Linked DNA regions of Thalassoroseus pseudoceratinae. The protein of the gene in region 1 interacts with the protein of each later gene in a pairwise test. Links are inferred from orthologs where the notes say so. Each region holds a gene or a part of one and is shown in the gene's direction. Other genes may lie near its edges. The genes, in order: recA and dprA.

The links.
Region 2: the proteins of recA (region 1) and dprA interact in binary tests that used the Bacillus subtilis proteins (3 or more experiments, as listed by UniProt). The link is inferred for Thalassoroseus pseudoceratinae from one-to-one orthologs.

What each region holds. Positions count from the first base shown.
Region 1 is NZ_JAALXT010000004.1:456,873-472,405, forward strand. What follows is about bases 2,568-5,487. They hold recA (recombinase RecA), read left to right. Parts: upstream 2,568-3,450; coding sequence 3,451-4,524; downstream 4,525-5,487. Other genes in these bases: G6R38_RS16200 (DUF971 domain-containing protein), read left to right, coding at 2,568-2,677; cyaB (class IV adenylate cyclase), read left to right, coding at 2,684-3,244; G6R38_RS16215 (S1C family serine protease), read left to right, coding at 4,610-5,487. Also shown: G6R38_RS16190 (DUF1573 domain-containing protein), read left to right, coding at 1-553; G6R38_RS16195 (multiheme c-type cytochrome), read left to right, coding at 699-2,330; more of G6R38_RS16200, read left to right, coding at 2,318-2,567; more of G6R38_RS16215, read left to right, coding at 5,488-6,226; alaS (alanine--tRNA ligase), read left to right, coding at 6,372-9,011; G6R38_RS16225 (serine hydrolase domain-containing protein), read right to left, coding at 9,021-10,091; G6R38_RS16230 (MerR family transcriptional regulator), read right to left, coding at 10,098-11,309; G6R38_RS16235 (SIR2 family protein), read left to right, coding at 11,720-13,111; G6R38_RS16240 (serine hydroxymethyltransferase), read left to right, coding at 13,364-14,602; G6R38_RS16245 (DUF1579 domain-containing protein), read right to left, coding at 14,699-15,370; ATP-dependent sacrificial sulfur transferase LarE, read right to left, coding at 15,490-15,533. UniProt on the Bacillus subtilis protein: Multifunctional protein involved in homologous recombination, DNA repair and competence.
Region 2 is NZ_JAALXT010000004.1:640,059-654,441, forward strand. Bases 1-2,947 are described here. They hold dprA (DNA-processing protein DprA), read left to right. Parts: upstream 1-892; coding sequence 893-2,002; downstream 2,003-2,947. Other genes in these bases: aroB (3-dehydroquinate synthase), read left to right, coding at 1-865; G6R38_RS16870 (hypothetical protein), read right to left, coding at 2,097-2,552; G6R38_RS16875 (PPC domain-containing protein), read right to left, coding at 2,665-2,947. In the rest of the region: more of G6R38_RS16875, read right to left, coding at 2,948-4,743; G6R38_RS16880 (DUF1501 domain-containing protein), read right to left, coding at 4,811-6,130; G6R38_RS16885 (DUF1553 domain-containing protein), read left to right, coding at 6,388-8,859; G6R38_RS16890 (arylsulfatase), read right to left, coding at 8,956-11,286; G6R38_RS16895 (dihydrofolate reductase family protein), read right to left, coding at 11,761-12,279; G6R38_RS16900 (sialidase family protein), read right to left, coding at 12,313-13,911; G6R38_RS16905 (linear amide C-N hydrolase), read right to left, coding at 14,021-14,383. UniProt on the Bacillus subtilis protein: Protein that helps load RecA onto ssDNA during transformation. Binds cooperatively to circular ssDNA, is able to bridge different segments of DNA. Favors the loading of RecA onto SsbA- or SsbB-coated ssDNA and formation of RecA-DNA filaments.

The sequences.
Region 1 (15,533 bases):
TGCCCAATACAACGCCAAATCCGGATACGAAATCACAGTGACGGCTCAACCGACGATGGAAGTCGGAAAGCACTCGGACCTGGTCACCATCACAACGGATGTCGAGGAACGCGAGCGGCTTTCGATGACGGTTTACACAAAACGCCCAGGACCTGTTCAAGCGGCGAGTTATATTCCGCCCGGCAAATCGGGAGCACACTTGAAGTGGCGACCTGAACTACCGGCTCTGAACCTCGGGCAGTTTCGCTCGGAAGATGGACAAGTTGGCTGGTACTCGCTTGTGGTTCGCGGAGTGAAAGACGACGAAGAACTCGTCGTCGAGGACATCGAAAAGGTCATCCCGAATTTCAATCCCGATGATCTGGAAGTCGAAATCAAGCGGGACGAGACGGCGAACCTGCCGAACGCACAGCGATATCTCGTGACATTCCGTGTCAAACCGGGAGCCAAGAAAGGTTCTCACTTGATGAAGGAATCCGCGAAAGTCACCTTGAAGACAAACATCAAAGGGCTGGAAAGTTACAAGTTCTACATTCAGTTCATTGTGATCTAACACGCAGGTCGGCCAGACGACGTTTCTTGAGTAATGTCGCTTGGCCGTCGAATCGTTGGCGGATATGATCCGTCTGCCTGCTCCCTAGGCGATCCGGGAGGGATCGCCGATTTGCCCTGATGCGTTTGAAAAGGACGAAACGCGGATGTCGCTTCGCCACGCAAGGTTTCATACCCCTCGGTTGATCCGTCTATCTGTTCTGCTTTTGTTCGGCGGAATGGCTGGAGTCTTTATCGGATGCGAAAAAGATTCCCCCAAAGACGTGCCACCGCCCACCAATTTCCCATCCAGCACAGATTCCGGGGTTCGCACATTGCCGCCCCCGCGATTCAAGAAATGGGACAAACCCACGGTGGCCGTCGTGCTGTCGGGAGAGCAACACGGTTATATCGAACCGTGCGGTTGCTCCGAGTTGCTCTCGGGCGGGCTTTCGCGTCGGGCCGATCTCGTCAAGCAATTGCAAGAACAATTCAAAAATGTTGTGGGTGTCGATTTGGGCGGAACGCTCGAACGTGATCGCTACCAGAGCCAGTTGAAGTTCAACCTCACGCTGAATGTACTCGAAGATCTGGGCTATCAGGCGATCGGCATGGGCCCGGAGGAACTTCGACTTGGCGTGGACACGTTGATCGGGCAGCACCAAAATCGGTTGACTGAACAGGCCACTCAGGAACCGAGTTTCGTGTGTGCCAATGCCACGATCTACGATACACCGGACCTCAGTCCCAGACGCAATGACATCATCACCGTTGGCGACGCGAAAATCGGTATCACGGCGGTGATCAGCGAAAGCTACCGCAGGAAACTCTCCGCGGCGGACATCAACGACGAAACACGGTTGAAGATCACTCCGCCAGCGGATGCATTGGCTGACGTGGTGCCAAAGTTCGAGGAAGCCGGCACCGATTTCAACATTCTCCTGGCACAAACGCCGCTCAAGGAAGCCGAGGCGTTGGCCAAGCAATATCCGCAATTCGCGGTGGTCCTGAGTGCGGAAGGCGGTGACGAACCCCCTAGCGAACTACACAAGGTGGGCGACACGCTGATTGTGCAAATTGGCCGCAAGGGAAAATACGCCGGTGTGCTCGCCTACTATGCCGACAAGGCCGAAGAACCGTTTCAGTTCGAGTTGATCGACCTCGACAAGAAACGGTTCGAAAATAGTCCACTCGTCGAGAAACATCTTCGCGTCTACCAACGGGATATCGAATCGAATTTGCAGCAGGTGTTCGCATCGTTACCGAAAAGTTTTCATCCGTCCGGTCAAACTTTCGTAGGTGCGGAGACGTGTGGGAAATGCCATACGAAGGCGTTCGCAAAGTGGAGTAGCACCAAACACGCCCACGCTTATGAAAGCATCGTCAAAGGACGGGAAGGGCAGTTTACCGAGCCGATCGCCCGCAACCTCGACACGGAATGCATCGGCTGTCACGTCACCGGTTGGGACCCTGAAAACGACTTACCCTTCGACAGCGGATTCCTCCCCGAACAATTGGCGACAGCCAAAGGTGAGCCGCAGAGGTACGAACACCTCAAAGGTCAACAATGCGAGAACTGTCACGGACCGGGCAGCACGCACGTTGAACTTGAAATGGCTTGGAAGACCGATCGCACGAACACCGATGAAAGCCGCCTCAAGGCCAGTCGGCGACAGATGACACTCACGAAAAAGGTCGCCGAAGATCGGTTGTGCATCAAATGCCACGATCACGAAAACAGTCCCAAATTCGAATTTGCGAAGTATTGGGAAGAAGTCAAACACCCTTGGCGAGATTAAGATTCATGGTGGCGAAGGCGTCTCCGAAACACATTCGCGCGATCCAAGACGAAGGTCTGCTCGAAATCGAGTGGACCGACGATCGCATCCGGCGGTATCCCTACAAGTTCTTGCGGGAAGAATGTCGGTGTGCTCAATGTGTCGACGAGAATACCGGGCGGAGAATCCTCGATCCTGATTCGGTCCCGCACACGATTCGACCGGAACACGTCAGTTTCACCGGCAACTATGCTCTCAAGTTCACCTGGAACGATGGTCATAATACGGGCCTTTACACCTGGGATCACTTCGAAGAGATGGATGCCTCGCCACGCGTTCTGAACATGCCACTCATGTCGCCGGAATAATTGCCGATGCCTTACGAAGTCGAACTCAAATTTCCGCTTACAAACGTTGAAGATGTGCAACGTCGGTTAGCGGATTTGGGGGCGAGACCCGACAAGACCTGCGAACAAGTTGACACGTATTTCGCCCATCCACAACGCGATTTTGCGACCACTGACGAAGCGTTGCGGGTGCGACGGCAAGGAAATGATGTTTGCATCACCTACAAAGGCCGTCGCGATCCGGGACCGGTGAAAAGCCGACGGGAAATTGAATTACCGGTTGGGGCAGGGGATGAACATTCCGCGAGTGAATTGGCCGATCTCCTCACGCTTCTTGGCTTCCAAGCCGTTCATGACGTAGTGAAGCATCGGGAGTTCTACCAACTCCACTGGCAGGATCGGCAACTCGAAATCTGCCTCGATCAAGTCCAAGACCTGGGCGATTTTCTCGAAATCGAAACCCTAGCGGACGAAGCCGATCGCGACGCCGCAGCCGCGGTTGTATTGTCACTTGCCAAGCATCTGGAACTTGGCGAGCCGGAGTCGGCTTCGTACCTTCATTTACTTTTGACTCGGCAGCCTCAATAATGTGGCGTGCGAGTTTGTTCGCCGCTTGGAAATCAATTCCACCAAATTTCGGAAAAACACTTCTTTTTTGAGGATCTACCCCTACTATTCCTGCGTATAACAACCGTGCGTTTGTACAATACATCCACCCACCGCAGGAGATGGTGATGGTCGCCACAGTTTCAAAACGATCCTCGACTCAAAAAAACGAAGCAAAAGACAATTCCATGGCTAAGAAATCCGCCAGCCGATCCCGCTCCAATTCGACAAAGAATACCGGCAACGGAGATTCGGATGGCATGCTCAACAACGCCCTCGGTCAGATCGAGAAAGCTTTCGGCAAAGGCTCGATCATGAAATTGACCGATCAAGGTGCCGCCGTTGACGGCATCTCGACCGGTTCCTTGTCACTCGATTTGGCTTTGGGTGGCTACGGACTTCCGCGCGGACGGATCATCGAACTCTTCGGGCCGGAATCCAGCGGTAAAACGACGCTCGCTCTCCATGTGATTGCGAATGCCCAGAAAAATGGCGGTGTCGCCGCATTTGTGGACGCCGAGCACGCGTTGGACCCATCTTGGGCGAAGCGACTAGGTGTGAATCTCGAAGAACTCCTCGTCAGCCAACCAAGTTATGGTGAGGAAGGGCTGCAAATTGCGGAAATGTTGATCAAATCGAATGCAGTCGATGTGATCGTCGTAGACTCCGTGGCCGCTCTCACACCGAAGTCCGAACTCGACGGGGAAATCGGTGATTCCCACGTCGGCTTGCAAGCTCGAATGATGAGCCAAGCGATGCGGAAGCTCACAGGGGCGATTTCGAAGAGTAAGTCGCTTGTGATCTTTATTAACCAGATCCGCGAAAAAATCGGCGTGATGTTCGGGTCTCCCGAGACAACACCCGGTGGACGCGCGTTGAAGTTCTATAGCTCCTGCCGGATCGATGTCCGACGGATCAGTACCCTCAAAGACGGCGACAACACCACCGGCATTCGCATGAAAGCCAAAATCGTCAAGAACAAAGTCGCTCCACCGTTCCGGGTCGCGGAGTTTGATATGCTCAGCGAAGGCGGAATCAGTTTCAGCGGCGACCTGCTGGATCTCGCGACGGATGATCGAATCGTCGAGAAGAGCGGAAGTTGGTTCAGTTACGGTGAAACCCGGATTGGCCAAGGGCGTGAGAAAGCTCGCCTTTTCCTTGAGGAGAACCCGGAGATCATGGCGGAAGTTCGACAGCGAGTGTTGGAGAATCGCGGCTTTGCCGACACCTCGTCTGCCGCCGCGAGCGGGGAAGAGGAGTAAACCGCAGGTCCATTCCAACAAGCCGCTTCGCGTTGTCGTTGGAAACGGAAGTGTTCGTGATTATTCACACGGAAAGCAGCGTTCGATGAGTGCGTTTTGGGATGAGATGAAACCAAGGTCGCAACCGAACGCAGCGGGAATGTTTTGCACACTGTTGGTGTTCTGGGGAGCGTGTTTCGGTTTCCAAACCGGACACGCCGCCGAACCAAATGCGTTTGCAATTGCGTTTCAGGAATCGCTTGTCAAATTGATCGCTGATGTGGAACCGGCGGTGGTCAGCATCGCTCGGGTCAATCCGGCGACACGCTACATTCCGCGGGAAAATTTCAATCAGTTCGGCCCGCCCAATCGAAATCAAGAGGCGAGAACCGACCCATTACACCCGGAGTTCGTACCAAACGAATTCGGAGCCGGGGTGCTTTTCACACCGCAAGGTGAGAACGCACTCGCCCCACGTCTCATTCTGACGGCGTATCATGTCGTTAAAGGAAGCCGGGTTTATGAGCAGAACCGTCCCGGCGCGAGTGAATTGGTGGTTCGCTTCGCGGACCGATCCGTCTGTCATGCCGCCATTGTTGCAGCGGACCCGCGTAGTGACTTGGCAGTTCTTCGGCTATACACCCCCGCCGACCGCTTGAACCTGTCCGATCGTTTAAAGAAGTACACCGGCGACATTCGCAAATTGCCAAGTTTGCCGATTGGACAAGGGGAATCGGTCAAAAAAGGCTCGTTTGTTCTGGTCTTTGGCAATCCCTACGCGATCGCACGTGATGGATCGGCCAGCGTGGGGCAGGGGATGGTGAGCAATCTGACCCGACGCCCCGCACCACCCGACGCCGAAGCCGACGTGGAAACCATCCATCACCTCGGCACGCTGATGCAAATCGACGCGCGACTCAATCTTGGCAGTAGCGGGGGAGCGGTGGTCAATCTTCGAGGCGAACTTGTCGGGATCACAACGGCACAAGCAGCGCTCGAGGGTTATGATCAGTCCGTCGGCTACGCGATTCCACTCGATGAGGGAATGCGACGCGTGGTGGATGAGTTGGCCTACGGTTATGAGGTCGAGTACGGTCTACTCGGGATCGAACCCAAAACGACGACGCTCTCGCAAGTACTCCCCGCCTCGATCCGCCAAGCTTCGGCGGCGGAGATCACAAGTGTTATGCGAAATTCCCCCGCAATGCAGGCGGGATTGCAGCGCGGGGATGTCATTCTCTCAGTGCAAGATCAGCCAGTGTTTTCGCAGGTCGATCTTCGACGTGAGGTGGGTATGCTCGGTCCGGATGCCAATGCTCGATTGAAAGTCGTGCGAGGAAGTGGACGCCAGGTGCTCACTGTCTCGGTCGCGTTGGCGAAGTGGCCATTGCTTTCTGATGAGCAAGTGGTGGCGACACGCTTGCGGTATGGTGCCCCGTACCAGCTTGGAATCGAGTACGCGAACGTACTGGTGGACTACCCTACCGGACGCCAGGAGTTTTTCGACCGCAATCAATACAACAATGCGGTCGTCATCACGCAGGTCGAACCAATTCATGAACGATTCGACACCCTACACGTCGGTGATCTTGTCACACACGTAAATCGGCGTCCGGTCCGGAATCCGCAACAATTCGCTGCTGCGCTCGCCGCTGCCACCGGTCCGGAGCTAACGCTCACGGTCCTCGGAAAGCCGTCGCCGGTGGTGATTGATCGCGAATAAAAGCCATACCTTCCCCGGCTTCTGAACCCTCACGCTTGACATCGTGTCGACATTCTCAGATTCTCCGAAAGCTGCAGGCTGATTGTTATGGGCATCTCCGGATGCTGGCCTGCGCCGAAAACTCTCGTGCCCGAGAAAGTCGACGATGAAAACAGACGAAATCCGCGAAAAATATCTCTCGTTCTTTGAAAAGCAAGGCTGCGTTCGGCGGCCCAGTGATGTGTTGGTGCCCCGCGAGGACCCAACCGTGCTGTTCACGCCCGCCGGGATGAATCAGTTCAAAGAACAGTTCATGGGCATCAACATTGATTACACCCGAGCAACCACCTGCCAAAAATGTCTGCGAACGGGCGATATCAGCAACGTCGGTGTGACGGCGTATCACCACACCTTCTTCGAGATGCTGGGCAATTTCTCGTTTGGTGATTATTTCAAGAAAGAAGCGATCCACTGGGCGTGGGAATTCCTGACCGGCAAGCAGTGGATGAACATCAATCCGCAGCAGCTCACAGTGAGTGTTTATCAAGGCAAACACGGATTCGATGAAGAAGCGTACCGTATCTGGCACGAGGAAATTGGTCTGCCGGACAATCGGATCGCGAAGCTCGAAGAAGACGAAAACTATTGGCCGGCCAGCGCTCCGAGTGAAGGTCCCGATGGGGTTTGTGGACCGTGTAGCGAGATCTTCTATCATCCCGATGGGGACTCGAAGGAAGTCGAGATTTGGAATCTCGTTTTCACACAGTTCAACCGTGTCGGTGATCCGCCGGACAACCTTCGCCCACTTCCCAAGAAGAACATCGACACCGGCATGGGGCTGGAACGGATGGCTTCGGTCATGCAAGGTGTGCGGAGCAACTTCGAGATCGACACCCTCAAGCAACTGTGTCTCGCCGCTGGCGACGTTGTTGGCAAGAAATACAGTTTCGACGATCCGGCCGGTCGTCCGCTGCGACGCATCGCTGACCACGTGCGAGCGGTGACATTCGCCATCCACGAAGGTGTGATGCCCGACAAGGAAAAAGAGAACTACGTCGTTCGGCAACTCCTGCGGCGGGCGGTGCTTGAGGGCTATTTGCTTGGGAAGACCGAACCGTTCCTGCACCAACTCGTTCCAACAGTTGCCGAGGTCATGACGTCGGCCTATCCGGAACTCAAAGAGACGGTGGCCAGCGCTCAGGGGACAATCAAAGAGGAAGAGTCGCAGTTCCTGGAAACTATTGATCGCGGACTTCACCATTTCGAATCCGCTGTGAAATCAGCCGGCAAATCAAAGAGCAACCAAATTTCCGGCGACGACGCTTTCACCCTCCACACGCAGGAAGGATTCCTGATTGAATTGGTGGAGGCGATGGCCAACAAGAAAAACTTGAGCGTCGACCGCAAACGTTTTGACGATTTGATGCTCGAGTTCAAGGATACCAGTCGAGGCGGAGAGTCCGGCTTCGATTCCGTCATGGCCGAAGGTCCGCTGGATGCCATCCGCAAAACAAGCGGACCGACCGAATTTCTCGGCTACGACAGCACAACCGCAGACGGGAAAATCGTCGGTATCATTGCCAACAAGCAATTGGTGGAGTCGCTTGAAGAAGTCGGCCATGTCTTGCCGGTGGCTGTCATTCTCGACCGCACACCGTTCTACGGGGAAGCAGGCGGGCAAGTCGGTGACAGTGGCGTGTTGCAGGCCGACGGGCTGGAATTTGAAGTCCTCACGACCCAGAAACAGAAGGAGCTCACACTTCACATCGGTCATTTGAAGCAGGGTGTTCTCAAGCTGGATCAAGCCGTGACCGCCGAAGTCGTATCCGACCGACGGGAAGGGATTCGTCGTGCTCACACCGCGACTCACCTGTTGCACTACGCCTTGCATCAGACAGTCGGGAAAGACGCTACGCAACGCGGCTCTAAAGTCGACAGCGATGAACTTCGCTTCGACTTCGCTCATGGCAAGTCATTGACGGATGACGAAATCCGCCAGATTGAAGACATCATCAACGAGAGAGTCAGCACCGGGGCCAGTGTCGAGACAGCCGTCATGCCAATCGAGGAGGCCAAGAAACTGGGAGCCATGGCGTTGTTCGGTGAGAAGTATCCCGATCGCGTGCGAGTCGTGAGCATTGGTGAATTCAGTCGCGAATTCTGCGGCGGCACGCATCTAAGCAACTCGGGACAAGTCGGCCTGTGCAAGATCACCAGTGAAGAACCCGTCGCCAAAGGTGTGCGGCGGATCAAAGCCCTTACGGGGCCAAAGGCACTCGGACAGATTCGCGAAACGGAAAACCTGGTCAAAGAGCTTGTGACCCTGCTGAAGACTCCTGGACCGGCCGAATTGCCGCGACGGATCGAACAGTTGCAGGAAGAACTTCGCCAAACACGCAAGGAAGTTCAGAAGGTTGCCAGCCAGAACGTTTCCGGACTCGTTGATGAACTGATCCAGAATGCTGAGACGGTTGGTGACGTGAAGATCGTCACGCATGTCGCGGAGAACATCACTCGCGAAGCGTTGCGAGATTTCGTCGACCAACTCCGACAAAAAGGCGGACCGATCGCGATTTTGTTGGGAGCCGAACTCGACGGTAAAGCCGCGTTGATCGCCGGTGTGAGCAAAGACCTGATCAAACAAGGCGTGAAAGCGGGAGATGCAGTCAAAGTCGCTGCGAAAGAAGTCGGTGGTGGTGGCGGAGGTCGACCAGATATGGCCGAAGCCGGCGGAAAAAATCCGGCGGCGTTGCCAGCTGCCATCAAAGCGGCTGCAGACTTCTACCGCGAAAAACTCGGCGGTTGAGCGGGAGCCCTATTCGATCGCGTCTTTCCCATCGAAAACGCGATCGACCGCTTTCTTTAACACGTTCAAATCATCGTGGATTCGGTCATCACGTCGCGCGTTGAGTAAAACGGCAATGTTGAATCCATCGCTGCGTTGTCGCGCCATGGCCGTCGTCCCCGGTAAGCTGCCGAAGAATGTGTAGCGATAACTCGGGCCCGGCTCACGCGGTTCCCCGCTGATCCAATACGCATCGAGAAATCGACACAACGCCGGTGCCGACGCGATCATTCCGCCGTGCGCATCCATCACGTCGAGCAGAAAAGCACTATCGCGGATTGGATATTCCACTTCGTTTTGCGGCCGTTTGCCGGAATCACTTGTGCCCAACCGAACCTCGTCGATGGTCTTCGGTTCGAAAACCAATTTTTGCATGACTTTGATGAACGGCTTGTCATAGGTTTTTTCCAAAACCCGGCCGAGCACGCAGTAGCCGAAGTTCGAATAGACGGACTTTTCACCGGGCGTGAACTGCAACGGCTGCTGCCACATGTATTCCACGACATCACTGGCGGTGATGTTCGCATCCGGTTGGGCCGTTTGCAGGATTCGCACGCCTTGGAACATGGGATCGAATCCAATATCACGATCCCAACCGCCTTCGTGTTTCAGCAAATGCCCGATGGTGATGTTCTTCAATCGTGGGTCTGCGGGTTCACCGTGGGCTTTTGACATCTCCAACAACTCAAACGCCTTGGTGTCGAGCGAAAGTTTCCCGGTGCGGATCGCCGTCTTGATTGCCGCCGCGGTCATGGGTTTGCTGACACTCGCAATGCGAAACAAAGCCTTCGGAGAAACCGGGGTTTGCTTGTTCTGATCGTGAAACCCGAAGCCGGCGGAGTACAGCAGCTTCCCGTTTCGCGAAACCGCCACCGTTGCCGCCTTGGCATCGACGAGACTCATAAAGTCGATGATCGCAGATTCCAACGCGGCTTGAGTTTCGCGATCAATCATCGTTGCGGCCTCATTCGCGACTTGGCTGTTTGGCTGTGCGGAAGGAAGAGAAACCAACAACAGAGCGATCAAAACGGCGTGCGTCATGATGGATCATTCTTCGTGTTCGATTTGTTGCAGACGATCTTTAGCTTCCTGAGCCCACGGGCCACGCGGGTCGCAATCCAAATAGGCTTGCCAATGGTGCCGTGACTCGTCTTCGCGACGCAATCCGTCGAGTAAGGCAGCTTTGTGACGGTGGGCGTCGGGGTATTCGGAGTGGATATCCAAAGCCGCGTCGAATGCCATCAATGCGGATTCCGTTTCCCCAGTTTCCTCAAGAACGCACCCGAGTTGCGTCCACGCTTCGATGAACTGGGAATCATGTTCTAACGCCGCGTAGTACCGTTCACGAGCAGCGGCGGTTTGGCCAGCTCGGTACAACGTTTCCGCCAAATGAAAATGAACGACCGGATCGGTGGCCTGTTCCATCAAACACAAACGAAACGCGTTGATCGCCGATGGCAAATCGCCGGAATCGCTGTAGTCGCATCCTTCTTGAAACCAACGCTCGGCGGTCCACGTCTCTTGTTCCGAAGTTTGATCGCCAGCCTGTTCGCCGATCGCAATCGGACCGGGCAATGTCGCGGGAGAGTCGTCCTGCTCGACTTGCGTGAAATCGAAGTATCGTTGACGGCTAACAGGCTCGATCAAACCGGCGTCGTCTCGATAGAGCAGGGTGGTTCGGTTCTGCATCAGCACTTCGAGTTGTGCCAATGGTCGATCGACGTGTGGCAACAGTTCCCGAATCTGCTCCAAGCTCGCTTTGAGTCGCGTGCTGGAGACCCCCGCCTCAAGCAATTCACTCAACCGCCGAGCGGCAGACACTTCGGAGAAATCGAAGTACGCCAACCGGAAGACCTTCTTGACTGGACGAATCAACCCAACGCGTTCCCACCGGCGAACCATCGAGACGGAAACGTTCAGCAACTGACTCAGCGTTTCGCTGGTACACAGTCGCCGTGTCTGCCGGGACGGATCGGTCAACCCGATGAGTCGAAGCCAATCCGACTCGGCGACCAACCGTGATTCCGCTCCACGTTGCTGCCATTCCAGGAAACGAACGAGTCGCTGCGTTGGTTGCCCATCGGTGTCGAGCGGGCACCCCTCATCGCCGACAACCAGCATCGTCGTTTGCTTCGCGACATGCTCCGTAGCGGAACCTCCGTTTTGCTCGACGAGTTCGCACGCCTCTCGATGCGTCATCGAGGCCAACGTACCGGTAAACGCGACCAGCTCTCCTTGTAACGGCGGAGAACTTGTCATCGTAACATTGGAAGCCGGAGGCGATGGGGGATCGCTTGAATCTGGGGGATGTGTCGCAGCCATAACGTCTATAATCGACCAAACTCCCCGAGGTTGTCAATTGGCGTCGAGCAATGTTTGGAGAGTAGAGAGCAGGACATGAACAAAGCGATGAAAACGGGCTCGGCTCCTCGCCGCCCGCAAGAGCCACCGATTCCTGAACACGCTGCTAGAGTTGGAATTGCGCCGAGTCCCTCGCAGCTGTGCCCGGTCGCGAAATTCTTCCCCCCATTGGCTCGTTCTGCCATGTCAGCCACGCTTGCGGCTGCCTTTGCCGGGATATATCCTTTCATTCATGAACAAATACATCAGGGTTCTGTATAAACATAAGTTACGCCTACAAGACGTACATAACCTAGATTGACTCATAGATGACAGCGTACGCGGATTACCAAGAACATTGCATCACGATGATTAGAGGTATCATCAGCGATCGTGGCTGCCAACCGATCCTCTTCGCTGGCTCGGGACTCTCAAAGCGTTTTTTTGATGCTCCGAGCTGGGATGAGTTACTCGACCATCTTTGCAATTCATGCCCGTCGATTAAGTACGACTACGGATACTACAAACAAAAGCACAACGATCTTCCTACGATCGGGTCGGAGATCGCTGAGCATTATCGGGAATGGGCTTGGTCAAAATCAGGCAAGAAAAGATTTCCCTCAGAACTATTCAGTTCCGAGCAGCCCACTGACATTTACCTAAAACACTGCGTTGCCGAACACTTCCGTAAAATTACACCTACGCCATCCCGAATAAAGACTGCGGCTGCCAAAAGAGAGTTAGAGGCACTTCGAGAAATACAGCCTCATGCAGTGATTTCGACGAATTACGATGAATTCTTGGAACGTGTGTTCCCAGACTTCGAGCCGATTGTTGGCCAACAAATCCTCCGAGCAAATTACGTTAGCGTCGGAGAGGTTTTCAAGATCCATGGTTGCGCAACAGATCCAACATCACTGGTTCTTACATCCGAGGACTACAGCGAGTGGACACGCAAGAAGAAGTACCTAAGTGCCAAACTTCTCACTTACTTCGCGGAGCATCCACTGGTCTTTCTTGGTTATAGCGGATCCGATGACAATATTAGAGCAATCCTTTCCGACATTGACGAGATCCTCGCTGAACCAGATGGCTTAGTTTCAAATCTGATTTTCGTAACATTCCGACGTAATGCGAAGTCGGCTGAAAGTCTGCCAGTCGAAAAGCTGATTGAACTTCGGGATGGCCGGTCGATTCGCGTACGGAATATCGACGCATCCGACTATGAGTGGATATTTCGTGCTCTTGGTACTGGAGCACCGATCGAGAAAGTCGATCCAAAAATTTTGCGTGCATTACTCGCAAGGAATTATGACCTCGTGCGACATGACATTCCGAGAAAGACCGTGCAAATCGATTTTTCGACGCTTGAGCATGCCGTAAACACTGACGGGCAATTTGCACACTTGCTTGGGATCTCGACCTTAGATAATCCGAGCGTCTTCAATGCCGTCTATCCATATACGCTGACAAGTGTCGCAAAAGAGCTCGGGTTCTCGTACTGGTCGCATGCAAACAAACTTCTAAAGCAGATCGAAGACGAGCACGGCGTCGATATCAAGAGCTTTGATAACAAGTATCACATTACCGTAAAGGTCGGCGCTTCAGACACGTCGGTCGCACAAAAGTATTCGCAAGCCTGCGTCGACCTGTTGGCAGCTGTGCGTGACGGTTTACCATATTCAGTTGACCATACAGAACTCAGCGGCCCAGAGCAGTAGATTGTCGTAACAATGCGTTGCACGCCGAGTCGCCGAACGATCCGTTTTGGCAATGAACAATCCTTCGCGGCGACTGGATGATCGCCGCCGTTGGCTGGCTGTTGCTGAACCTCACAGGTTTCCGGTTAGGACGACACTTGCCCCCAGTCGCGTGACAACTCTCTCGGAAGAGACGTATTGAGCAGTGGCAAATTCGCTCGCTGAGAACTATAACCGAGCGGAACAATGTCGATTTGAACCAGAGGTGAACTTATGTCATTGCGAGATGCCGATCCGTCTGTTTGGGATATGATTCAGCGTGAGGAAACCCGACAAGTTGAGGGATTGGAACTCATCGCGTCGGAAAACTACACCAGTGCCGCGATTCAGGAAGCGGCCGGCACGGTGCTGACGAACAAATACGCGGAAGGTTATCCCGGTCGACGATATTACGGCGGATGCGAATTCGTCGATGAAGTCGAAACGTTGGCTCGCGACCGTGTGCGGGAACTGTTCGGAGCCGAACACGCCAACGTCCAACCTCACGCCGGTTCCCAAGCGAACATGGCAGCTTACATGTCCGTGTTGAAGCCGGGCGATACCATTCTCGCAATGGATTTGGCCCAAGGCGGACACCTGACTCACGGCATGCACCTGAACTTTTCGGGTCAGTTGTACAACGTGGTCCACTACGGCGTGCGTGAGGACGATCACCGGATTGACTTCGATCAAGTGGCCAGTCTTGCGAAAGAGCACAAGCCAAACATGATCGTCGCGGGCGCGAGTGCGTATCCGCGAGAAATCGATCACAGCAAGTTCGCCGACATCGCCCGTGAAACGGGGGCAAAGTTGATGGTGGACATGGCTCACTACTCCGGTTTGGTGGCGGGGAAAGTCCACAACAACCCGGTGCCGGTCGCCGACTTCGTCACCACGACCACGCACAAAACGCTTCGTGGTCCGCGTTCCGGCATGGTCCTTTGCAAGGAAGAATACGCCAAAGACGTTGACCGCACGGTCTTCCCCGGTCTGCAAGGTGGACCGTTGATGCACATCATCGCCGCGAAAGCCGTCTGCTTCGGTGAGGCGTTGCAACCATCGTTCCAAGAATACGCGAAGCAAGTCGTGTCCAACGCGAAAACGCTGGCGGAGACACTGGCGGCCGGTGGACTTCGCTTGATGAGCGGTGGAACCGACAACCACCTGATTCTGACCGACGTGACATCAATCGATCTCACCGGAAAAATCGCCGAGAAAGCACTCGATCAAGCGGGCATCACGGTCAACAAGAACATGATCCCTTACGATCAACGCAAACCGCTCGACCCCAGTGGGATCCGCATCGGAACGGCGGCGCTCACCACCCGTGGCATGAAGGAAGATGAAATGCAGCAGGTGGGGCAGTGGATTCTCCGCGTGATGAAATCCGCTGACAACGACGCTGAGATTGAGAAAGTTCGAGGCGAAATCCAAGAGTTCGCCCGCAACTTCCCTGTGCCGGGAATCAAGTAGGAGTTGGAGTTGTCGGTGGTCCTTCGATCACCAATGATTAGTGGGGCAGACATCCTTGTCTGCCCCACCTGACAACTCATGTTGAAGCACTTCGAATCACTCGGTCGCGTCCGTCGCCTTCTTTTTGTTGCGACGCTGTTTGGCCGGCTTCTTCGCTTTCGACGCGTCTCCCGCCTGACGGGTATAAGCGATTTCCATCGACTTCATTTCCGGCATGCCGGGCACGGTCATGAACATCGTGAAGGTGAATGCGTCGTCCGATTGGTAATCGGTCACCATCCGGAATTCGATCTGCCCCAGCGGACTGTGGGAAGTTCCACTTTCGACCATTTGGTGCGTCTCTTCGTTGTATTTGCCGGTCGTGGACATGATGCCGGTGCCCATGGTGTCCATCCAACTGCCGACATACTTCTTGGTCGCTTTGTCGTATCCGCTGATCCCAATGCCGGTATATGGCTTGCCTTCGTATTCGCCTTGGAACCGCTGTTGCAGAAACCGCCCGCCTAAAATCATGCGGAACTTGGCCGATCCTTCGGTCACGGTGGGTTTCTCGGGGTTGGGGTAGTAGCTGGTGGTTTTTGTTTTCCAATCACCAACCATCCGCCGAAACTGTTTGTGCTCTGTGCCGGGAGTTGCGTACTCCTCGAACAGCTTTTCCATCTCCGCAGGGTCGAATCCCTCGGCCGCCTCCGATTTATCTTGGGACCATGCTGTTCCCGAACTACTCAAGATCACCGCCAACGCAACGAGCCAACACGATTGACGCATCTGAACTCTCCTGCCACAGGGAAATAGAATCTCACTGAAAATTCTTCTACCATGGCGTCTGCCGACGAACAAGTGTTCGCCACGTGAGAAATCGGTGAAGCAGATGATCAGAACCGGCGTCAACTGGAGAATCGCTGGAGTTGCTCGACCGGAATCACGACGT
Region 2 (14,383 bases), 180 kb from region 1 along the record:
GTCAAAATGCTTAGAAACCGTTTCCGAGATTTACGATGAACTTGTCGAAATGAAAGCCGGTCGCCAAGTCGTCATTTTGGCGGTTGGTGGCGGTGTGGTGGGTGATGCAGCCGGGTTTGTGGCGTCCACTTACACACGCGGCGTGCCCGTCATCCAAGTTCCAACAACGTTACTCGCCCAGGTAGACAGTTCGATTGGTGGCAAGGTCGGCATCAACCACAAAAAGGGCAAGAATCTCATCGGGCAATTTCATCAGCCGTTGGGAGTGGTGATCGACACGGCCACCCTCAACACCCTGCCCGACCGCGAATACCGTGCAGGCTTGGCGGAAGTCGTCAAATATGGAGTCATCTTAGACGACGAGATGTTTGCTTACTTGGAGAAATCCGTCGATGGACTGAACAATCGTGATATGGATGTCCTCCGGGAAGTCATCCGACGAAGTTGCCGCCACAAGGCTGATGTCGTCGAGGAAGACGAGTTTGAAACCACCGGTCGACGGGCCATCTTGAACTACGGCCACACGTTCGCTCACGCCTACGAAGCCCTTACCCAATACGGTGCATTGTTGCATGGCGAAGCGGTGTCGATTGGCATGATCCACGCCAGCCAACTCGCCGAGCGTTTGGGCATGGTCGACTCCACCGTCACCGAACGGCAGCAGAAACTGTTGAATGCCTTGTCGCTTCCAACGGAACTGCCAGAGTCAGTCGAATTCACCGCCGACGATGTACTCGACCGAATGAAGTTGGACAAAAAGAACGTTAGCGGGAAATTGCGATTTGTCTTGCCAACTCGGATTGGCGAAGTCCGTGTGGTCACGGATGTGAACCCAGATGACGTGCGAGCGGTGCTCCCGGTTTGAACCGAATTCTCGCCGGAGCGGACCAAGATGGACTCCGACATTCTCAACGCGATCCAACTCAACTTGATTCCCGGTATTGGTCCGCGAATGCGACAGGCGTTGTTGCATCGCTTCGAGACTCCCGCAAATGCGTTGGCTGCGTCGCGTCAGGAATTGCGGAAAGTGCCGGGAATCGGCACAAAACTAGCCGCCGCAATCGAAAATGAGCAAGACCCGGTCACTGCCCAACGGGAACTGGATCGCTGCCGGGAACGGGGGTTGCAACTCGTCCTCCGAAACCAACCGGAGTACCCGCCGCTATTGGAAGAAATTCCAGACCCGCCGACCCTGCTCTACTGTCGGGGTGAACTGACGCCAGCAGATCGATTGGCGGTGGGAATCGTCGGTTCCCGGAAATGCACCCATTATGGTCGCACGCAGGCCGAGCGGTTTGGTCAGATGCTTGCGCGAGCGGGAATGACCGTCGTCAGTGGATTGGCTCGCGGGATCGATGGAGCCGCCCATGAAGGAGCGTTGTCAGTGGGCGGACGCACGATCGCCGTCACCGCGACGGGGCATGGCACGATTTATCCGCCGGAACATGCCGACCTCGCAGAACGCATTTCGCGAAGCGGTTCCGTCGTCACGGAAATGCCCTTCGATCAAGCTCCTACTCCGGGACTGTTCCCGCAACGCAATCGGATTATCAGCGGGCTATCTCAAGGCGTTTTGATTATCGAAGCGTCTCGCAACAGCGGCGCGTTACACACAGCAAGACATGCCATGGAACAAGGACGAGCCGTGATGGCGTTACCCGGTCCGGTGCACAGTTTGGCCAGCGAAGGTTGTCACGATTTGATCCGCGAAGGTGCCACACTCGTCCGGCATGCCGATGATGTACTGGAAGCCCTCGGTCCACTCCCTGAACCGGCTCCCCGTGAGAACAACGAAACCGTGCTCAGCCCGCGAGAACTTTCCCTTTCCGATCAAGAAAGAATGGTCCTCAACCTCGTGAGTACCGACCCGCAACCGATCGACATTATCCTGCGTTCCGCCGACATCGAACCCTCTCGCGTTTTGGCCACGCTGACGGTATTGGAGATGAAACGCTTCATCCGCCGACTCCCCGGCAGTCGTATGGTTCGCGTGCCGACGTAGTTTTAGGGCGTGTTTACCGTATGTGTAGCGTTTTAGGATGGGTTTTTCCCACAGAACATATTGCGCCACCCGCTAAATTAAAACTAGACATGGTCTAGTGGATCGAGTTGGTTCGTCGCTTCACCAAGCCGGAAATGAGAGAAGCAACAACCGCAACCGGAAGCGTCGCTGCCAACGGTCCAGTCAATGTCCAGAGTTCTGCGAACAGAAACCGAACTTGGTCGCCGTTCGACAAGTCGATTCCCCTAAACTTCAGGTAGGTGCTTGTCAGAACAAGCAAGACAAATGGAGTCAGTGTGATCAGCACTCCTAGACCTGCCACAGTAATTGCGGGAGCGAGTTTGCCAGTCGCCCCCGCTATCCCACAGATCACCACACTCGCAATCAGCGTGCCGCTTAAGGAAGCCAAGTAGAACGACTGGCTAACCATTTTGTTAGGATTGCGTTTCGCCACGGCATCGGCTTGGTCGTGGGCAATCGTGTAACCCAATCCCACAGCAAGCAAAACGCCTAGAAAAGCGCCGAACACTCGGGATTGAGATTCGTTCATGATCGTGACCGATAGAAGTCGAGATTGAATCGGTGGTTCATCAGTCCACGATATTCACATCAAGCCACGAGCGGAAGACACTGTTTTGATGGCAGCCTCACATCAAGAACTGCTATTCAGCCGAAACTGTCACGAACAACGGCTCGCTAGCATAGGTGGCTTTCATCACGAAATTGAGAGAGACGTTAGCCATTACGACCGCTTGCTGTTTCTCGACTGGTGAACTGTCAGCCGCACACGTGAGGGTGATATGCCCTTTGGTCGCGCCGGCGGTGAGCAGCGTCTGACTGTTCTTGGTGTCGATACTCACCCCCTTCGGCAATGGATCGGCGTAAGTCCGACTAAGATGCCGAAATTGCAAATCGAGTTGGACGTTCTTATCGAACCCTTCGGCTCGTTCGAGCGTGACTTCGATTCGTTTCGACTCACCGGGCTTGAGCGAGATATCGTAAGTCGAAAGCGTGACACGTGGTACATCGGCCGCCACGCCAACAGCCACGGTATGCCAATTCACCGGCCATTGACCGCGTCCACCGCCCGGTTGATACGTCTCCTGATACGGAGCTGCCACACGCGTGATTTTTTCCTCGTCGTCGCCCACAATCGCCGAGCCTGTGATCCGGACATTCGCCATTTCCGGTTCCGCAGTTTCATGGGCCTGGAACACGATACATCCGGAATCCCGCCCCGGAAGAATTCGGCCGCAGTGAGCGATCATGCCCGTTGGCATGTCGTCGACGGCTAAATCAATTGCGTCTTGAAAACCGTTCTTCCGAACGACATTTACAAACACGACGCCGCAACTGCCTGGGAAAACTTGAGTCTTATCGGTATCCAAATACAAGTCGAATGTCGGCTCGGCTCGCGTGACCTTAATAAAGTACGGGAACGTGTCCCCGCCTCGCAGATGCAAATCGCGAATTTCAATGATGTAGTCGCCGTCCGCGGGAGCCGCCCAGTTTTCAACGCCTGAGTCGGCATACGTTCGGCGGAACCGGCGGAGGTCGTCGTTCTCCGTCAACCGCTTGCCATCGGCATTCAGGATTCGCAAGTTGGAATCGAGTTCCGACTGGAACTCTCTCGCCAAAACTTCAAAGCTGAATCGTTCGCCCTTCTTGGCGGTGAATCGGTAGCAGTCGATGTCCGCATCGGTGCTGATTCGTCCGTTGATTCCACCAGGAATCGACACGGGCATGGCGGATTCCGGCGTGTTGTTCTCGTCGGTCGACTCGGTGATCAGCGGCAAATCGCTGATCACGACTGGCACCGGATTGGTCGGTTGGTCACCGAATTGAAGCGGTAACTCCATCACCTGTGTGCCCACGGCGGCGGGTGCGGCGACGGTGGCAGTTTGATCGCCTGGAAGATTGACACCTGCCGGTTGAACAGTTCCCGTTTGCCCGGCCGCCACCCCCAACGGAAACAACGTTTGCACGAATGGGCGGTCGTGGACTTCAATCGCATACTGCCAATACGTATTGCCTTGGTAACGGACATCGCGAACTTCCAGGAGGTATTCCCCATCCTGCGGCAACTCGACAGACATTAGCGGATCAGCGGCGAAGTGGTTATCGACGACGGCGATCGTTGTGCCACTTGCGTTGCGAAGGGCAATCAACGGATCCGCATGTTTTTGCAGATCGTGGATTCGATCCTGCAACCGCATACACCGCACATGGAAGACCAACCTTGCCCCCGCTTTGCCGGTAAAACGGAAGAAATCGACATCCTCGGCTCGCTCGATTCGCCCACAAATTGTCGCGGGCAACGTGACTTCTTGAGCCTCCGCAGCTGTGTTGTTCTTGGCGATTTCGTAGACGACGGGATCGCGAACCACGACCAACTGCCCGAGTGTGCTGGTGCCCCGTGGCGTGAGCAACCGTAAATCCCGAACGCCCAGTTGGGCATCTTCGGATGCAGTTATTCGCAGATTGATCTTCTGAAGCTTCGGCGGGTCTTTGTCTGGCGGGAAGGTCATATCGGTAATGACTTCCGCCGTCACCCCTTCCCCGCTGACGAAAACGGTCGTGCTGCCGTGCATGCTGTAACGCGAGTTGACCGCAACTTCCGAAACCTCACCCGCCTGCACCGCCACCGGTTCGATGCTCATCAACATCGGATACGAGGTCTGCGCAAGAACCGGGCCAACACTCCCCACGAAAACCATCAACAGTGATAGGAGGTAACGCATTCGATTCATGGTCGTCAGGCTTCGGTCAATTGAGGAAATCGTCAATCGCAATCGCGTTGGGTGCCGATCAAGTCCATTCGCGGATTGGTTCGCCTTCGATGAGCCGCACGGGACGCCCGTCGGGACTTTGCACAATCAGATCGGTAGGAATGCCGAGTTTGTGGTAAATCGTGGCGGCGATGTCGGCGGTGGTGTATTCATTGCGGATCGGGCGACCGCCTTCGTCGTCCGTCGCACCAAGCACCGAACCACCGGGGATACCGGCCCCCGCCATGATGGCAAACCCCGAACTCGCCCAGTGATCGCGACCGCTGGCCGAATTGATCTTCGGCGTGCGACCGAAATCGGTCAGCCACAGCACTAATGTCGTATCCAACAACCCGCGTTCTTCCAAGTCGGCCAACAATTGTGGCAGGGCTTGATCGACGGGAGGAATGCGATTGGTTTTCAGGGATTTGAAGTTGTTTTGGTGGGTATCCCAACCGCCATCGGTCACCGTCACAAACCGCACGCCGGATTCGATCAATCGGCGAGCCAAAAGACAACTTTGACCAAACCGATGCCGACCGTAGGCATCGCGAAGTGAATCGGTTTCACTTTGAATGTCAAAGGCTCGTTTGGTTTCTGGAGCCGTAATCATATTTAACGCGGCTTTGTAATGTTCGTCGAGAGCGGCGAATGCGGACGGTTGCACATCCGTTTGTCGTTGGAGATCGTCAACTTGGGCCAGCATTCGCTTGCGGCGTTCGACACGGTCCATCGACATACCATTGGGCGGCGTGATATCTCGCACGGTGAACGCTTTGGCGTTCGGGTCGGCATTCATCGTAAACGGGCTGTGTTCCAAACCGAGAATCCCGGGAGTCCCGCCACCAAAGCGGTTGTCGACTTGCTCCCCCAGTTGCACAAACGGAGGCAACGCCGACTGAAAACCATGCTGGTGACTCACGACCGATCCATACGTCGGATACGCCACAGCCGCATTGAACTTCCGGCCGGACATCACAAATTGATCGGCCATTCCGTGGCTGCCGTTCTGCGGGTTCCAACTCCGCAGCAACGCGAAGCGGTGCAGTTCCTTCGCCATGTTCGGCACGATCTCTGTGAATTGCACGCCGGGAACGGCCGTCGAAATCGCACTGAACTCTCCCTTCACACTCACCGGAGCTTCAGGTTTCGGATCGAATGTGTCGTGGTGGCTGGTTCCCCCACGTGTCCACACGAGAATACAGTTCGTGGTCGGCTTGGTCGATTCCGACGCCATCGCTCGAGCCGCCATCCACGACGGCAACGACAACCCCAACCCCGCCAACGAACCGACTTGCAAGAAACTTCGACGGCTTTGACGTTCACAATCCGACATCGTACGGGTGAGAAAGTTTAGCATCGGAGATGCTCCAGGTAGGTCGAGAATGTGGATGGCAGGAAGGCAGGTGGATAACGGAATTATCCATCATCATTGCTCTAGTTTACTGAAAGCACCGAAGACAAATCAACACTTCGTGATACGAAAAATCTTCGATATCAAAAATCGTTTATCTATGGAATCGGACGGTCACGCCTGACATAATGAGACTTTGAATCACTTGCCGATTTCCTCCCTCAACCGTCCCGACCGGACACCCCGCCTAGGAGGTTCGTGACATGGCCAGCAACATCACCGATTCGATTCGCAGCCTCGCCTGCTTGCTAATCGCAGCGGTTTCGCTTCTCGGAACGACAAAAGCACATGCGGGTTTGATCGTGAACCCGGCGGAAGTCACGCTTGATGGAAATTTCGCGCGGACACAACTGCTCGTACGCTCGGAAGGCTCGGCGATGCGGGCATCCGATCGAACGCATCAAGTGAGTTATGCATCGTCGGACGATACCATCGTGACCGTCGACGACACCGGTCGTCTGCTCGCCCATAGCAATGGGACAGCGACCATAACAATCACAGCCGACAACGAAACCGTTTCGATCCCCGTCACCGTCAACAACGTTGCGGAGTTGGCGACCGTGGCGTTTGACCACGACGTTCGACCGGTCCTCAGCAAAGCCGGCTGCAACATGGGAGCTTGCCACGCGAGCCAATACGGCAAAGGCGGATTTGTGCTCTCAGTGTTTGGATTCAATCCGCAAATGGACTGGAACAGCATCGTGCGGGATCGTCAAAGTCGTCGCACGAATCTGCTCGACCCCGAACGAAGTTTGTTTCTGCTCAAGCCAACAATGCATGTCCCTCACGGCGGTGGGCAACGACTGAAGAAGAACTCCATCGATTACCAAATCCTGGCGGAATGGTTGCGTGGTGGCGCGGCCGCTCCGATCAAAGACGCCGCCAAAGTGACGGAAATTCGGGTCTTGCCGGATCGCCGAGTGGCTTCGATTGGTGATCAACAGCAACTTCGCGTGGTGGCCACTTACAGCGACGGCACGACACGAGACGTCACACATTGGTCCAAGTTCGACACACTCGACGATGCCGTGGCCAGCGTTTCCGATGACGGAATCGTCACAGCCGCCGGACGTGGACAAGGCCCCATCATGGTGCGATTCGAACGCCGAGCCGCTCTGTCAATGTTTGTGGTGCCATACACGGAGTCGTTCGAGCTGAAAGATTGGCAGAATCAAAACTTCATCGACGAACTCGCGGCCGCCAAATTTGAAGAACTCGGTTTGCAACCCTCCCCGCTCTGCGATGACGCAACATTTCTGCGGCGGGCATACCTGGATGCCATCGGCTCGGTTCCCACGCTCGAAGAAACCAAAGCGTTCTTGGAATCGACTGATCCCGACAAACGCACGCAATTGGTCGATCGGTTGCTGGGGCTCACCGGCGACCCGACTCTCGATATCCACAACGACCAGTATGCCGCCTATTGGACATTGAAATGGTCCGACCTGATCCGCAACAGCAGCCGGACCGTCGGCGAACAAGGCATGTGGGCGTTGCACAACTGGTTGAAGGCCGGCTTCCGCACAAACAAACCGTTCAACGAATTTGTAAAAGAGTTGGTCACAGCGAAGGGGTCGATCTATTCCAATGGACCGGCGAACTACTTCCGTATCAATCGGACTTCCACCGATTTGGCCGAATCGACGGCTCAATTGTTCCTTGGCGTGCGGTTGCAATGTGCGAAATGTCATCACCACCCGTTCGAAAGTTTCAGCCAAGCCGACTACTACGGATTCGCGGCGTTCTTCTCCCGCGTGGGCACAAAGAACAGCGAGGATTTCGGGCTATTCGGTCGCGAATCCATCGTTCTGGTCAAGTCTTCTGGCAGCGTCCGACATCCCCGCACCGGTCAGGTCATGGAACCAACCCCACTGCAAGGCGAACCAGTCACGCACGATTTGGATCTGCGAATTCCGTTGGCTGAGTGGATGACTTCGCCAGAGAACGACTATTTTAGCAAGGCGGTTGTCAATCGGTATGTGTCGTATCTGCTTGGTCGTGGTCTGGTCGATCCCGTCGATGATTTACGAGAAACCAATCCCCCCACCAATCCCGAAATACTCGATGCATTGGCGAAGAAGTTCGTGGATGACGGTTTCGATATCAAGCAACTGATGCGGACAATCATGACGAGTCGGCTGTACCAACTGAGCAGCGAACCAACACCTCAAAATGCCGCAGACGAACGGTTCTACAGTCACTACCAAGTCCGTCGACTTCCCGCCGAACCCCTCTTGGACGCGATCGATATCGCCACCGGCAGTAGCACCAAGTTCAAAAGCTTGCCCCCCGGCACACGCGCGATCGAACTCCCCGATGCCGAATACCCGAACTACTTCCTCACCACATTCGCCAAACCCCGCCGAGCGACAGTCTGCGAGTGCGAACGCATGCCCGACGAGAACTTGGCTCAGGCATTGCACACTCTCAACGGCGACATCCTAGCCGACAAAATCGCCGCGAAAGACGGCCGCATCGCCGAACTTCTCAAGTCCGAAAAACCGCCGGAAGAAATCGTGACGGAGTTATATCTCGCCACGCTCTGCCGCCAACCCACCGCAGCGGAAATCACCGCCGCGAAGAACTACCTCGACGAATCGCCGACCCCCAAAGAGTGCTACGAAGACATCCTATGGGCATTGCTCAACTCAAAACAATTCCTGTTCACACATTGATCTAGGTCAGTTTGCTAGGGCACGCCCTTTCGATACCATCCCACACGCAAGTGGGCTGGGCTATGCTTCGTAAACCCAGCCCACTTGCTCGGGCCTTTAGTCATCGTAGGAAACCTTCGTTGTCTTCAGTGTGCCTGTGAACTTGAAGGGTTTTTGGTCATAATAGAATTCAGAGACGGGGGAGCCGAGGTCGCTACCTAAGTCGAGGCAGTCATTCGCTGTGAACGTTAGCGGAGCTGAGCGAGGCACCTGACCGCCAGCGACTTTTTCACCGTTCACTTTCAATGTAATCTCGCCGACAAGGTTTGGCTTGACGAGCCTGAACTTGCTGACGACTTCAAACTGAACTTCCCCGGCGGGCACTCGTTCCTTTGATCGGAACTTCGTGCGTTCGATCTCGAATAAGTTGTACTCATAGCAGAGGTAGCCGTCATCTAGGTAGCATGTCAGCCCACCAGAGAAACCACCCAAAGCGTAGAGCACACCGTTCGCTTTCTCAGGCACGATGGCTTCGATAGTCACAGTATTCGGTCGGGCCCCGAGCGCTGGAGCGGCGAATTCCGGCATTCGGGTGATGGCACCACTAAAAGTCCATTTGGTATATGGAGGAGCGGGTTTGTCTTCGGGATGCAGCACCGGCACCCAGAGACCTCCACCAATTGGCAAGTTTTTGTTCTTTGTCGATTCGATCAAGAACAATTCTTTCATATCCCGAACCTTCTCAGGCATCTTCGCTGCCAAGTCGTTGGCTTGACTCCAGTCCTCTTCTAAGTTGTAGAGTTCCCAAGTGTCGTCACGTGGGTCCCACACCGACAGGTCCGGCGAGCCGGGCGTCCAAGGCGTACGGGGGCCAAACGTGCTAGCGATCCAACCATCGTGGTAAATTGCTCGGCTCCCCATAATGTCGAAAAACTGCGTTTTCCGCTGACCTTCCGCTTCGGGGTCGCTGAAAGTGTATCGCAAGCTGATTCCGTCAATCGGATCCTGAGGTACACCGTTGATCTCACGAGGCGGGGTGATATCTAGGATTTCGTAAATCGTCGGTGCGATATCGACGACGTGATGAAACTGAGGTCGTGGCGTTTTGTCAGCTCGTAGTTTTTTGGGCCAGCTCACTGCCATCGGCTGACGCGTTCCGCCGAAGTGCGCAGCGACTAGTTTTGTACTCTTGTAAGGAGTACTCCCCGCCCATGCCCATCCAGCGTGATACATGTTGTCAGTTTTTGCCGTGCCTAGCACGTCGAGACCACCCAACTGATTGAGAGCCCGAATATGGTCTTCGACTTTCGTTGCAATGCCGTTTTGAGCTAGCAATTCACTGATCGTACCGTGTTGGCCTTCGGCACTGGAGCCGTTGTCCCCCCAAATATAGAAGACCAGCGTATTGTCAAGCTTCTCTAGCCGTTCGAGCTCGTCAATGATTCGCCCCGCATGATGGTCGGCATGTTCTGAAAACCCAGCGAACACTTCCATCAGACGGCGTTGGAACGGCTTTTGATCTTCGGGGATTGAGTCCCAAGCGGCTAGCGAATCGGGACGTGAAGTTAGTTGGGTGTTCTCTGGAATCCAGCCAAGTTTCTTGGCCCGTGCAAACACCCGGTCGCGATACTTGTCCCAGCCATCGTCGAACTTGCCTTTGTACTTATCAGCCCACTCTTGCGGAACCTGGTGAGGACCATGGGATGCTCCGGTAGCCCAATACATAAAGAAAGGTTTATCCGGAGAAAAAGCCTGTTGTTCACGGAGCCACAGAATTGCATCGTCGGCGATATCTCCCGTCAAATGATACTCGCTGCCGTCGTCAAGCTTTTCAGGAGTCTCAACGCTAGTGGTGTTTCGAACTAGATGCGGTTCATACTGCGAGGCCTCACCCGCTAAGAATCCATAAAAGTACTCAAAGCCGTAGCCTGTTGGCCAATAATCAAACGGGCCTTTCGATGTTGTTTGTGCCGCTGGCGTATTATGCCACTTCCCCCAAGCCGCGGTGTTATATCCATAATCTTTAAGCACCTCGGCCAATGTGCCGCTCGACTTAGGAATCGTGCCGCTGAATCCATCCCAATCGTTGGCTAGTTCAGCGATCTGCCCGTTGCCGACTCGCGTATGATTGCGGCCAGTCAGTAATGATGCCCGCGTCGGAGAACACATTGCCGTCGAATGAAAACGATTGTAGGAAATCCCCGCGTTTGCAACTCGCGAGAGATTCGGGGTATGGATTTCACCTCCGTAGGTATCGGGGGTTCCTGGTCCAACATCATCGATTAAAATGATCAAGATATTTGGTGCATCCGCTGGAAGTCGGCGTGGTTCCACACGTTTCTTGTACACCGATTCCTGCATCGTAGGACCAGCAACAGATGCCGAAGGTGTTGGCGGGAACGGCAGCAATTCTTGCGCATGATTCAGTTCGGTCAATAGCAGCGTCATACTGCAGAATATCAGCGCACTAAGCTTCCTTATCATCTCGGGCTCCAGCAAAAGTAAAATGCATTGAACTAGCTGACCGCAAACACAGTGCAATCAAGCATATCCGACTAAAAATCCGAACAGCCGAAGATTGAACATTTAAAGATATGCCATCTCCAGCTGGCATGGCCCGACCAACACCGGCATAGCATACCGAGATGCACCTACAATGTCATCTTTAACCTCGGGTCCGCCCCCGAAATTTACAATTCTCCTTACTGCTAGAGAACCGATATCATAAACGCTAGGTTGTACAACTAGCTTGCGTCGCAGTATGAGGCATTAAACCTCTGCAAGTCACCGGGCGAGAGCGAGTTTGGAATGTGTAACGTGTGCAGGAACAGTTAATATCCAATGAATATGCAGCGAAAATCACCATACTCAAACGACACCGGGTCTAACCCAGCTGATATGCATCAATGCTGTCGTTAGTACCTAAAAGCGGACTGTGATCGTCTTGAAGCCGTTTTTTGATTCGACAGTCTTTGATTGATGCGGAATTTCAAGGAGCATGTGATCGGAGAACAGCGGGATGCCGTTTCCCAGTTTGACTGGAAGTTGTGTTACGCAAATTGTGGTGATTAGTCCTCGATCCAGGAACGCAGACGCCAACTGACCACCGCCGAGCAACCACATATGCTTCACACCATAACTCGTCGCAGCATTGATGAGTTCTGTCACTGAACTGGTGGCATGCAGATTGGCGTTGGGAAGTCGGTCCAGAGGTTTGCTCGTACAAACCCACGCGGGAGCGGCTCCGTAAGGCCAAGCACCAAAATCAAAGACGAAGTCGTAGGTCTTGCGGCCCATTGCGATCCCGTCAATTTCGGCCATGAACTCCGTTATGCCGGTTTCCTCCAGATTGATGTCTGCCTGTTCGAGCCAAGTGACATCGCCATCGGGACGTGCAATCAACAAATCCTCACTCGCCGCGACATGATAGGTAATCTGCATCAGACCGCTCCTCAAAATCTGCACCACTTGGCATCACCGATCAGACGCGGCAGGTGTTGGCGCGGGGATCTCTGAAACGAGGACGGCCGTGTTAGGTTCTTTGCCAGAGTAAAACGAGAGGTAGTGAGTGTCACCAATTTTGGTTGCGTTGACGTTGCCAGCATCGAACTTCACTCGACTACCAACCGCCACCGCTTCGGCATCTGGCCAATCGAGCGGATGACCGAGAATCTTTTGGGGATCGACAACACGACGACGAAGAACACCTTCGCCGCGATGATAGTAATAGTTGCTCAAGAGTCCGGTTTCTGTATCGTAGACGAGACTCGGTGTCGAGGCGGCGACATCTGTGATGTTGGTTTGCGAACGTGTCCATGTGACTCCATAGTCTGTGGATTCCAATTGAAATTGAGATCGCACCGTCGAAATATCGCCTAACTCAGTCCGAGCAACTGCAATGATTCGGCCATCGCCGAGATAGGCTGCAGACGGCTCGGTTGGCCATTGCGATCTGGCCAAATCCGACTCGACCGTATTCTGCGTCCAAGTCGTTCCGTTGTCGCGACTTGTCAACGTTCCCCACGCGTTCGGCCGTTTACCGCTATAGCTTCCACCGAACCAGAGACACATCAGACCGACCTCGGGAACAGCAAAGACATCGGTAATTTGAATGGGCTGGACTTCAAATTTCGGCGTCGCTACGAGAGTGAATGTCACACCGTCAGTGGTCCGATACAAGTCGTGCTGCCAATCCGGCCCCACTCGTCGCACCCAAAGCAACATCGCCCCATCGGAGTCGAGCCCTTTTCCGACTGGAACTTCACCGTAATTCGGCGTATCGGCGACGACCGTTTCTGGCGTCCAAGTTTTCCCACCATCAGTGGAAGTTCGGGCATAAGTTGCGCGGGCGTCTTCACTAATGGTGTGCTTCGCACCGCGACTGTAAGTACAGACGAGTTTCTTACCAATAGCCTGCATCATTGGCCAAGAATTATAGCCATTCACATCTTGCACCACATGAGACTTTTTAACCTTGGCGACCGGAGTGACTTTAACCAATGCTAAGCCGGTCGGACGAATAAAAGTATCCGCTGGATCGCCAGGCTCCCGCTGAATACGGATCGCAAGAGGTGCATTCGGAACAACCTCGTAATAGGGGTCTAATAGGATCGTCCGAGTCTGAAACGGAGCATCTGGAAGTTTCGTCCGCACCGGCCGGCCTCGATAGTACTGAGACGTGAACGACGCATTCTCGACCATCTGCGACAGGTGAACGCGGTAAACGTCCTCGAATCGACTGCTGGTCGAGGCATCGGTTGTGGTGACAACGATTTCAACCTTCACGGCGGCACAGTCATCAGGAAGTTCTCCGACAAGACCGGCGACAGACTGCCCAACGGTTCCCCCGGACATCGACCAAATCGGAATATGGACCGACCCCTTCGACATTGGCACAAGCGATGGCTTGCCTGTTGCAATCGACAAGTCATTCGCAGCCAGCCATACGGACGGTTTGCTGTTCGACACGGTATTCGCAGGACGCGTCGGACTTGTGTAATCCTCCTCCGCAACCCCCAATGTCGCAAACGCCCCAAAGGCAACAGCGATAACTGCAATCGGTTTCAATTTCACCAAACTCTCTCCATCACAGTTGAACTCACTCGTCCTCACACTAGCAGTTCCCTGCTAGCTGCCATTCAGTGTGAAATATAGGGACCGCTGCACTATCCTAGTCCGCTCACTAGAACGGTTGTGCGGCTTTTTCAAATCTCTGGCTGACACTTCCTGATAGTTCGATGTTATCGGGATCAAGAACTTGCACATCTGAGCCTGCTGACAGATCTACCTTCGCGAGATCGACCCAAATGACGTTCGGACTCGTGGTCAACTCAAAGAAGTACCGCCGGCCATTCAGATTGGTGACCGTACGATACTCGGTATCATAGATCGTTCCGACTCTCTTGTAAGGCGCGTTGAAAGGAACTGAAGCATTCCGAGCGATGGAAAACACAGTCGCGATCGCGGCCCGTTCGTCCTGGGGCTCTCGAAGCGTTTGCAGGAAATAGTTCGCCCGCACAAACCGATCAATTGGATTCACGTTTCC